3 regions of the Sphingopyxis sp. MWB1 genome follow, and region 1 is predicted to be linked to each of the others. Evidence: predicted binding sites of a transcription regulator. Region 1 holds the regulator's gene; each other region holds the start of a gene.
What was found. Region 1 encodes LexA, which represses DNA repair genes until DNA is damaged. Its sites were predicted from a motif close to GTTCCNCNCTTGTTCT; they were not measured.
Positions count from the first base shown of each region.

Region 1 (3,207 bases):
GGGCCGAGCTTCCAATTGAGCTTTGCGGCGGTGACGGCGATTATCGCGCTCCACGAAAGCGCCCCCATGCGCGCCTTTCTGGAGCGGCGGGACGAGGCGCGGATCAAGCGGCTGGGGCGCGGCATTGCCGGGCTGTTCGCGACCGGCGCGGTCGTCGAGATTGCGCTGACCCCGATTGCGCTTTTTCATTTCCACAAGGCAGGGCTTTATGGCGCGCTCGCCAATATCATCGCCATTCCGCTCACCACCTTTGTCATCATGCCCGCCGAGGCGCTCGCGCTGCTGTTCGATGCGGCGGGGCTGGGCGCGCCCTTCTGGTGGGTGGCGGAAACTGCGCTCAACCTGCTCATCATGCTGGCGCATGGCGTCGCGGGGGCGCCGGGCGCGGTGACGACGCTGCCGAGCTTTCCGCCCTGGGGCTTTGCGCTGACGATCGGGGGCGGACTGTGGATGTTGTTATGGCGAAGCGGCTGGCGCTGGTGGGGCGCGGGGCCGCTCGTCCTGGGCATGGGCGCGCTGCTGCTACAGCCGCGCCCCGATCTGCTCGTCACGGGCGACGGGCGGCATATTGCCGCGGCGCAGCCCGATGGCAGCTATGCGATGCTGCGTGCGCGGGCGGGCGATTATGTGCGAAGCGCCATGGCCGAGACCGCCGGGATCGACACACCGCTGACGGCGCTGGCCGAGCTTTCCCATGCCGAATGCAACCGTGATCTTTGCCGCTGGGCGCAGCGAAGCGGGGCGGGGGAGGCGGCGGAGAATGCGCGCATCATCCTTGTCGCCCATGGCCGCGACCGGATGGAGGCGGAGGATATGGCGGCGGCCTGCGCCGCGGCCGATGTGGTGATCAGCGAACGCTGGCTGCCGCGATCGTGCCGCGCGCGCTGGCTGACCATCGACCGCGACAGCCTCGCGGAAACGGGCGGCCTTTTATTTTATCTGGGCGCGACGCCGCGGGTCGTCGCGGCGCACCGGGTGCGCGACGATCATCCGTGGCGCAACCCCCAGCAACTTAGTGGTAACGACGAAGCAGTCCCGAAAGCCGACCTTGCACCATGACGCGTTCGGCGGGGTAGCGCTGCGGCTCATAGGCGCTGTTGGCGGGATCGAGCCGGATCATCGCGCCTTCGCGGCGGAAATATTTGAGCGTGGCATTTTCGCCATCGACGAGCGCGACGACAATTTCCCCCTCGCGCGCGGTATCGGCCTTTTGAATCAGCGCATAATCGCCGTCGAGAATCCCCGCCTCGACCATCGAATCGCCCGATACTTCGAGCGCATAATGGTCGCCCGAGCCGAGCAGCGCGGCGGGAACCGAAAGCTGTTCATGATCTTCAAACGCCTCAATCGGCACGCCAGCGGCGATTTTTCCGTGCAGCGGCACTTCAATAATATCATTCGCCGCCACGGGGCGCAGCGCGGGCGCGGGCTTGCGGAGCGGGACGATATTGTCGCTGCCGCCAGCCGGGGCAGGAGCTTTTGCTGCGTCGGGGAGCTTCAGCACCTCCAGCGCGCGGGCGCGATTGGGCAGGCGGCGGAGAAAGCCGCGTTCTTCCAAAGCGCTGATCAAACGGTGAATCCCCGATTTGGATTTCAGCCCCAGCGCTTCCTTCATTTCCTCAAACGAAGGCGAAATGCCGCTGTCGTCGAGCTTTTGCTGGATGAAGCGGAGCAGCTCATGCTGCTTGGCGGTCAACATTGGTCGTTCTCCACGATGCCATTACCGGACATAAGGGGAACGATAGTGGAACGAAGCGCGATTTGTCAAGCGATGCCGATATAGGGTGCCATGCTGCCTGCGGGCGCCGGGGGAGCGCCGATCTCCCGGATGAGCAGCGCATCAGCCTCGGCCAGCGGGCGCGTCTGGCCGCTATCCTGGCTGGTGAAGGGCAGAAGGCCATCATCGGTGAGGCGCGCGCGCAGATATTCGCGGCGGGCTTTTCCGGGGCCGAGCGGCGCGGCGAGCGGGGCCTGGCGGATGCGGGGCAGCGGATCGGCGGCCCCGGCGAGGTGGCGCGCGAGCGGCAGCAGGAACAAGGTCGCAGTGACAAAGGCCGAGGCGGGATTGCCGGGGAGGCCGAGCAGCACGGCGTCGCCGATGCGGCCTGCGATGAGCGGCTTTCCGGGGCGCATGGCGATTTTCCAGAAATCGAGGGTGCCGCCCGCATCGGCGAGCGCGCCCGCGACATGATCATGGTCGCCGACCGATGCGCCGCCAATGGTGACGATGATGTCATGGCGGGAGGCAAGCTCTGCCAGCGCGGTGGCGAGCGCGGCACGGCTGTCGGGCACGCGGCGGCTTTCGCCGAGGATGACGGGGAGCGGGGCGAGCATGGCGGCGAGCATAATGCCGTTGCTGTCGGGGATCTGGCCGGGGGCGAGGGGCGTGCCGGGGGCGACAAGCTCGTCGCCGGTCGCGAGTATGGCGATGCGCGGGCGGGCGCCGACGGCGAAGCGCGCGGCGCCGCCCATGATCGCGGCGGCGATGGCGCCGGGAGTGAGGCGGGTGCCGCGTGCAAGCAGCCGGTCGCCGGTGCGGAAATCGCCGCCCGCCGCGCGGACATGGCGGCCCGCCGCGCCGGGGCCTTCGCCGCTGAGGAGGAGGTCGCTGCCCTTGGCGGTGACATCTTCCTGCACGATCACTGTGTCGGCGCCCGCGGGCAGCATCGCGCCGGTGAAAATACGGATCGCCTCGTCGGGTGCCAGCGCGGCGGTGGGGGCGGTGCCAGCGGCGACTTCGCCCGCGATGCGCCATGGCCCCGGCATATCGGCAAAGCGGATGGCATAGCCGTCCATTGCCGAGAGCGGAGCGGCGGGCTGGTCGCGCGCTGCTATAACATGGTCTGAAATATAGCGGCCAGTGGCTTCAGTTACCGCGATTTCTTCGGGCGGAAGCGGCGGGCGGGGGGGGGGGGGGCGCGTCTGGGCTTGTTCGACCGCGAGCAGCCCGCTCATGCGGCGCGCCAGTCGCCCGAGCGCCCGCCGCTCTTTTCGAGCAGGCGAATGTCGCCGATCACCATCGCGCGGTCGAGCGCCTTTGCCATGTCATAAAGGGTGAGCAGCGCGGCCGAGGCGGCGGTGAGAGCCTCCATCTCCACCCCCGTCGGGCCGGTGGTGGCGGCGGTGGCGGCGACCGAAAGCCCGTCTGCTTCCCACGCGAAATCGACGCTGACCTTGCTGAGCGCGATGGGGTGGCAAAGCGGGATG
Region 1 covers NZ_JQFJ01000002.1:78,054-81,260, forward strand. The annotation lists gene JV18_RS0101205 (ComEC/Rec2 family competence protein) at 1-1,059, shown strand, start outside; gene lexA (transcriptional repressor LexA) at 1,013-1,699, opposite strand; gene JV18_RS0101215 (molybdopterin molybdotransferase MoeA) at 1,765-2,955, opposite strand; gene moaC (cyclic pyranopterin monophosphate synthase MoaC) at 2,952-3,207, opposite strand, start outside.

Region 2 (3,207 bases), 1.6 Mb from region 1:
TCTGCGCCAAAGCGGGCCGCGAGCGGCGCCATGGGGCGCGCGGCAAGATCGCCGACGGTCTTGAGACCGGCGCGGCGGAGCGCCATTTCGTCTTCCTCCTCCAGTCGCAACGCCGCGATGGAAAGGCGGCGGATGGCTTGATGCTCGTTGACAGCCGGCGCCGTCTGAAAGCGAGCCAACGCCTGCGCGGCTTCAGCCGTTTTGGCGAAGGCATGGCGCAGGGTCATGCCGGCGGCGCCTATCCGCCGTTCGACCTCCGCCGCCAGCGCAGCCTCTCCCCCCCAAAGATGCGCGCATCCCGTGACATCGAGGGTAACCCCATCAGGCGGATCGAGGGCGACCATTGGGCTCCAGCGGTCGCAGCCATCGGCAATGCGCTCGAGCCAGAGATGGTCGGCATGGTTATCCTGCTCAATCACGGCAAGCTCGGGAACGCGCGCGCGCGCATCCGCCAACGTCAGACCAGGGGTCAGGCCCAGACGCAGCGCATACGAATCGAGCGCCACGACGTGCATCGCGCCGCGCTGCTTTTCGACGAAGGCGAACGGCGCGTCATCCGGTTCGGAGCGGTGCGCCACGCGCCAGCGATCGGCCGAGAGAAACGGAAACCATAGAGCCAGATAGCGTCGTATCGCGGAAGCTGCTTCGGTCACGATCCCATTCCAGATGCCAAGTGCCACCATCCGGACGGCCACGCTGACGCAACAATTTGATGATGAAAGAAGGCCGACCGGGCGCTCCAGCCTCCAATGCTGTGGAAGGCGCGGCGTGAACGCTCCAACGTGTCTGGGCCGCGCTGGGCCCGGGCTCCGCTTCGACACGGAGAAGCAAGATGGTGACGCCGGACGCTTTTGCCGCCAGCGCCAAACGCCGACTTGCAGTCAGGTCGAGCGCGCGCGGGCTGCGCCACACTTCGATCACCGCGACGCCCACCGAAGCGCAGCGAGCCACGTCGACCGCCGTGCGTAGCAGCGTTACCGGATCGGGCAAAGCGACCAACACAATGCGTTCCGGATCGATTCCTATCTCCGCCAATCCGGGCGGATAAAGACGGGCCTGTCGCTCCGCCATATCCTCGCGCAGCCAGAACAAAGGAGCGCGCCCCTGGTTGACGAGACAGGCCAGCATCGCCGTGAAGCCAGCCGCACTGCTGCTGTCGGCCCGTTCTGCTGCGAATAATTCGTGCAATCGCCCCCGCGCCAACCCGCCGCCAATTGCGATGTCGAGCGTCGAATGGCCCAGAGCTGTCGAATGACACGCGCCGTCTTGCGCCTCGATCGAGACAGACTTCCCTTGCATAGCGCATAAAGCATTCACCGACTCGACTGCCCAAATGTTCCTCATATGTTCTTTTCAGACATATGGCAGGGAGGTGTCAAGTTGGGCAATTCCGTCTGCGGGGAGCTAAAATTCCGGTCCGAACCAGAGCTTTTCTCGAGTTCTGGAGACCCTGGCAGGGTATTAATGATGTATTTTCAGGGACGTGGTGCACCCAAGATGAAAAAATTCTCTTTGCATCATTTGCTGGGCTACATGCCCTCGCCGCATCGGACCACCTCAATCCATTGCGGTTGACGAAGATGGTTTTGCTCAAAACTCGCCGACCATCGACGTGCGTGCGGCCCTGGCTCTTGGACAAACAGGGCAGAAGCCGAGCCATTTGCTCGTCCGCCATTCAGAACAAATTACTCATTCGTTAAGCTCCTCACGCGAGCTTCACACCCAACACACCGAATTATTGGCAATCAAGTCGGGTTACGCCGCCCGTCTGGCATAATATCCGAATGCGGCGATGACGGCGTAGCATGCGGCGGGGAGCAGCATGGCGAGGCCGAGGCTTCCGGTGATGTCGGCAAGCGCCCCGGTGGCGAGCGGGATGACGGCGCCGCCGAAGATGGCGACATTGATGATGCCCGATCCGTCGGCGGCGCGGCTGCCGAGCTTTTCGGAAGCGAGGCTGAAGATGGTCGGGAACATGATCGCGTTCATCAGGCCGATCGCGAGCAGGCTGTAGCCGGAGATCATTCCGGTCGTGTTGATCGAGACAAGGATCAGCGCGATGGCGCCCAGCGCGACCGCGGCGAGCAGCTTGCCCGGGCTGATGACGCGCATCAGGCCCGATCCGATGAAGCGGCCGACCATGGCGCCGCCCCAGTAAAGGCCGATCAGCTTGCCCGCGGCTTGCTCGGGAAGCGCCATGACATGGCCCTGCATCAGATAATTGACGATCAGCGAGCCGATCGACACCTCGGCCCCGACATAGAGAAAGATGCACAGTGCGCCAAAGCCGAAGCGCGGGCGCTTGAGCAGGTCGAGCCCCGCCAGCGCCGCGCTCGGCTCATGCCGTTCATTCTTGAGCCGGCCGCGGAACAGCCAGACCGCCCCCGCCACAACGGCCAGCGCCGCCGCAATGCCCAGATAGCCATGGACGATCGCCTGGCTTTCGGCGGTGCGATAGGCATCAAGTTCGGCGCCCGACAATTGATCCGCGCTCATCGTCGCCAGGCTGCCGAGGATCAGCACCGATCCAGCAATCGGAAAGATGGTGGTGCCCAGCGAGTTGAACGCCTGGGCAAAGGTCAGCCGGCTGTGTGCGGTTTCGGGCTTGCCGAGCAGCGAGATGAGCGGATTGGCGACGACCTGCACGATCACCACCCCGCTCGCGAGCACGAACAGGGCAAAGAGAAACAGGCCATAGACCGCCTGCTGCGAGGCAGGGATGAAGAGCAGGCAGCCGACCATCATCGTCAGCAGCCCCGCCACCGCGCCGCGCATATAACCGATCTTCTTGACCAGCTTTGCCCCCGGAATGCCGATGACCAGATAGGCGGTGAAGAAGCAGAATTGCACCAGCATCGCCTGCGTATAGCTCAGCGTGAACAGCTCCTTCAGCTTCGGGATGATCACATCATTCAAGGACGTAATCCCCCCGAAGATGAAGAACAGACCCATTACAAACCAGCGCAGCTCCGGCGCATCAACATGCGATGCAGCGCTTTCGCTTTCCCCGGGTCCGGCCGCCATATCCTGCGGTGCATGGGCCATCTCATTCTCCTTCATATAAATATCCGGGCATTGGCCCCAATGTAGCGGTCGGCCATTTCAGACGCCGCCTTCCGCCGACAGGCGACGCTCGGCTGGATTTGCACGAATGGCCTCGCGCCCGGTGTCCCGGGGCACCGCCATGAGCAGGAGGGCCGCGCCAAG
Region 2 covers NZ_JQFJ01000002.1:1,716,407-1,719,613, forward strand. The annotation lists gene JV18_RS0108630 (Y-family DNA polymerase) at 1-653, opposite strand, end outside; gene JV18_RS15630 (ImuA family protein) at 553-1,299, opposite strand; partial or broken gene JV18_RS15635 (IS5/IS1182 family transposase) at 1,493-1,675, opposite strand; gene JV18_RS0108640 (sugar MFS transporter) at 1,756-3,045, opposite strand; gene JV18_RS0108645 (MFS transporter) at 3,103-3,207, opposite strand, start outside.
Region 2: JV18_RS15630 (ImuA family protein) is a predicted target of LexA. The motif match lies at 1,336-1,351, and genes of this name have one in related genera.

Region 3 (3,207 bases), on a different contig from region 1:
GGTCAGCAAAAAGGCAAGAACGGCGGGCGGGCCGATCCTGTGGACATATCCGCAGTATCAAGGGGCAAGGAACCCGCCGCCGTTAGCCGGCCGGCCTCCCCAAGGGAAAACCGGCCGGAAAGCTGTGACTTAATCCTCGTCGCTGTCGTTATCCGGCCCGGCCATCATTTCTTCGGCCACCGCTTCGGTCCGGCCCCGAATGGCAGCTTCCAGCCGCTCGCGCAGTTCGGGATTTTCGAGCAGGAAGTTTTTCGCATTTTCGCGCCCCTGTCCGATACGAACCGAATCATAGCTGAACCAGGCGCCCGCTTTTTCAACCAGCCCGGCCTTGACCCCTAGGTCGAGGATCTCGCCGATCTTCGAAATACCCTGACCATACATGATGTCGAACTCGACCTGCTTGAACGGCGGTGCGACCTTGTTCTTCACCACCTTCACGCGCGTCGTATTGCCGACGATTTCGTCGCGATCCTTGATCTGACCCGTCCGGCGAATATCGAGGCGCACCGACGCATAGAATTTCAGCGCATTGCCACCCGTCGTGGTTTCGGGGTTGCCATACATCACGCCGATTTTCATGCGCAGCTGGTTGATGAAAATCACCATGCAGCGCGAACGGCTGATCGAGCCGGTCAGCTTGCGTAGGCTCTGCGACATCAGTCGCGCCTGAAGCCCGACATGGCTGTCGCCCATTTCGCCTTCAATTTCCGCGCGCGGCACCAGCGCGGCGACCGAATCGACCACCAGCACGTCGATGGCGTTGGAACGCACCAGCGTATCTACGATTTCCAGCGCCTGCTCCCCGGTATCGGGCTGCGACACGATCAACTCGTCGATATCCACGCCCAATTTGCGCGCATAAACGGGGTCGAGCGCATGTTCAGCGTCGACAAAGGCCGCCGTCCCGCCGGTCTTTTGCGCCTCGGCAATGCAGTGCAGCGCGAGCGTCGTTTTCCCGGAGCTTTCCGGCCCATAGATTTCGATCACGCGGCCCCGCGGCAGCCCGCCGACGCCCAGCGCAATATCGAGCCCCAGCGAGCCCGTCGATACGGCTTCGACCTGCATGGCTTCCTTGGAACCGAGCTTCATCGCCGACCCCTTGCCGAAAGCACGATCAATCTGCGCCAGCGCGGCGTCGAGCGCCTTCTGCCTGTCTGTTCCGTTCACTGATTTCCCCAAGTCGACGAGTGACAATTGTCCGGCCATGACCGTCCCTTCCTGCTCTAGAGCGATGGCAGTCCTATCGCAACGCTGAACCCCATGTACCGTATTTGTTCGCAAAGAACAAGGGGAGAACAATGTTGCGCCGCCACACCGTCAGGGAAGGAGAAAATCCTGCAATATCTGCCGGATATCGTCGACTCGAAAAGGTTTGGTCACCAGTTTGCGATGCGCATGTTCGGCCGGAATAACGTCGCCGCCGCCGCTGGTGAAGGCAAAGGGGATATCGCGGGCCGCCAGTGCGTCGGCCACCGCCCATCCCTTTTCCTCGCCCAGATTAATGTCGATCAGCGCGCCCGCCAGCCTTTCCTCGCCGCCGATAATCTCGATCGCCTGGGCGGGGCTGACGGCCTGCGCGGGTTCGGGCATGTCCAATGCCTCGAACATATCGACCAGCATCATCGAAATGAGTACATCATCTTCGACGATCAGGAAACGGGGGTCGCCGCTCATACCGACTTTCTCAACCTCGCCTCTTCGAGCGCCGCCGAAGCCGCCTCGGTCAATTGCACCACGGAGAAAGGTTTGGGCAGAAAGGCCACATCGTCGATGTTGATCGACTGGCGCAGCTGCTCTTCGGCATAGCCCGACATGAAAAGTACCGGCAGGTCTGCACGGCGGCCGCGCAGCGCTTTCACCATTGTCGGGCCGTCCATCGTCGGCATCACGACATCGCTGATGATCAAATCGACCTTCTCCATCTTTTCAAAACGCTCCAGCCCTTCCTCGCCCTGCGAGGCGGTGACGACGCTATAACCCGCGCGGGTCAGCGCGCGTTCCGCCACGGTGCGCACCATATCCTCATCCTCGACCAGCAAAATGGTTCCGCTTCCCCATTGGCTCTTGCGCGCCTTGGGCGGCGGGCTGGCCGCGGGCTCGTCCGCGGCGTGGTGAACGGGCAGATAGATGGTAAAACTCGTTCCTTCGCCCGCCTTGCTGTCGGCGAAAATATAGCCCGCCGACTGTTTGATGATGCCATAGACGGTCGACAGGCCAAGCCCCGTTCCCTTGCCGACATCCTTGGTAGTGAAAAAGGGTTCGAAAATCTTGGGCAGCACATCGGCAGCGATGCCGCAGCCGGTATCGCTCACCTTCAGCGCGCTATAATCGGCGGGCGGCATGAATTCATTGCCCAATTGCCGCACCTCCGACGCCGAAACCGGATAGGTTTCGATGGTCAGCGTCCCGTCGCCCGCCATCGCATCGCGAGCATTGACCGCCAGATTGATGATCACCTGTTCCAGCTGGCCGGGATCCGCGCGCACGGGGCCAAGGCCGCGTCCGTGGCGCACCTGCAACTCCACCCTTTCGCCGATCAGGCGCTTGAGCAGATGCGACACTTCGGAAATGACATCGGGCAGCTGCAATATCTGCGGACGCAAGGTCTGCTGCCGCGAAAAGGCGAGAAGCTGGCGCGTCAGGCTCGCGGCGCGATTGGCGTTGCTGCGAATCTGCTGAATATCGTCATAATCGCTGTCGCCGGGAGTATGACGCATCAGCATTAGGTCACAGCTTCCCAGAACAGCGGTCAGTATATTATTGAAATCATGGGCAACTCCGCCCGCAAGCTGTCCCACCGCCTGCATTTTCGATTGCTGCGCCACCTGACGCTTCAGCCGCGATTCCTCGCTCGAATCCTTCAGACTCAGCAGCACCGCCGCCTCGCCCAGCCCGCGCACGCCCACGACCCGCATCAAGACCGGATCATCGGCAAGTCCGGCAAGGCGGATCGACAAATCGCCGCCCACCTGTTGCCCGCTGCTGTGACGCCGGATCATGTCCGCCAGCGGCCCCTTGTCTTCGGGCACCACCAGATCGCCGGGATAGCGCGGCATCGGACCTTCGCTCACCCCCGCTGCGCGCGTGAAGGCGCGGTTCATATAAAGGAATCGGCCATCGCGATCGACCATCGCCAAGCCAAAGGGCAGCAGCGACAGCAAGGTTTCGACATAGGCCTGGGCAGTGCCGCGATCGGTCGGCCCCATT
Region 3 covers NZ_JQFJ01000001.1:165,527-168,733, reverse strand. The annotation lists gene recA (recombinase RecA) at 130-1,206, opposite strand; gene JV18_RS0100675 (response regulator) at 1,318-1,674, opposite strand; gene JV18_RS0100670 (hybrid sensor histidine kinase/response regulator) at 1,671-3,207, opposite strand, start outside.
Region 3: recA (recombinase RecA) is a predicted target of LexA. The motif match lies at 1,282-1,297, and genes of this name have one in related genera.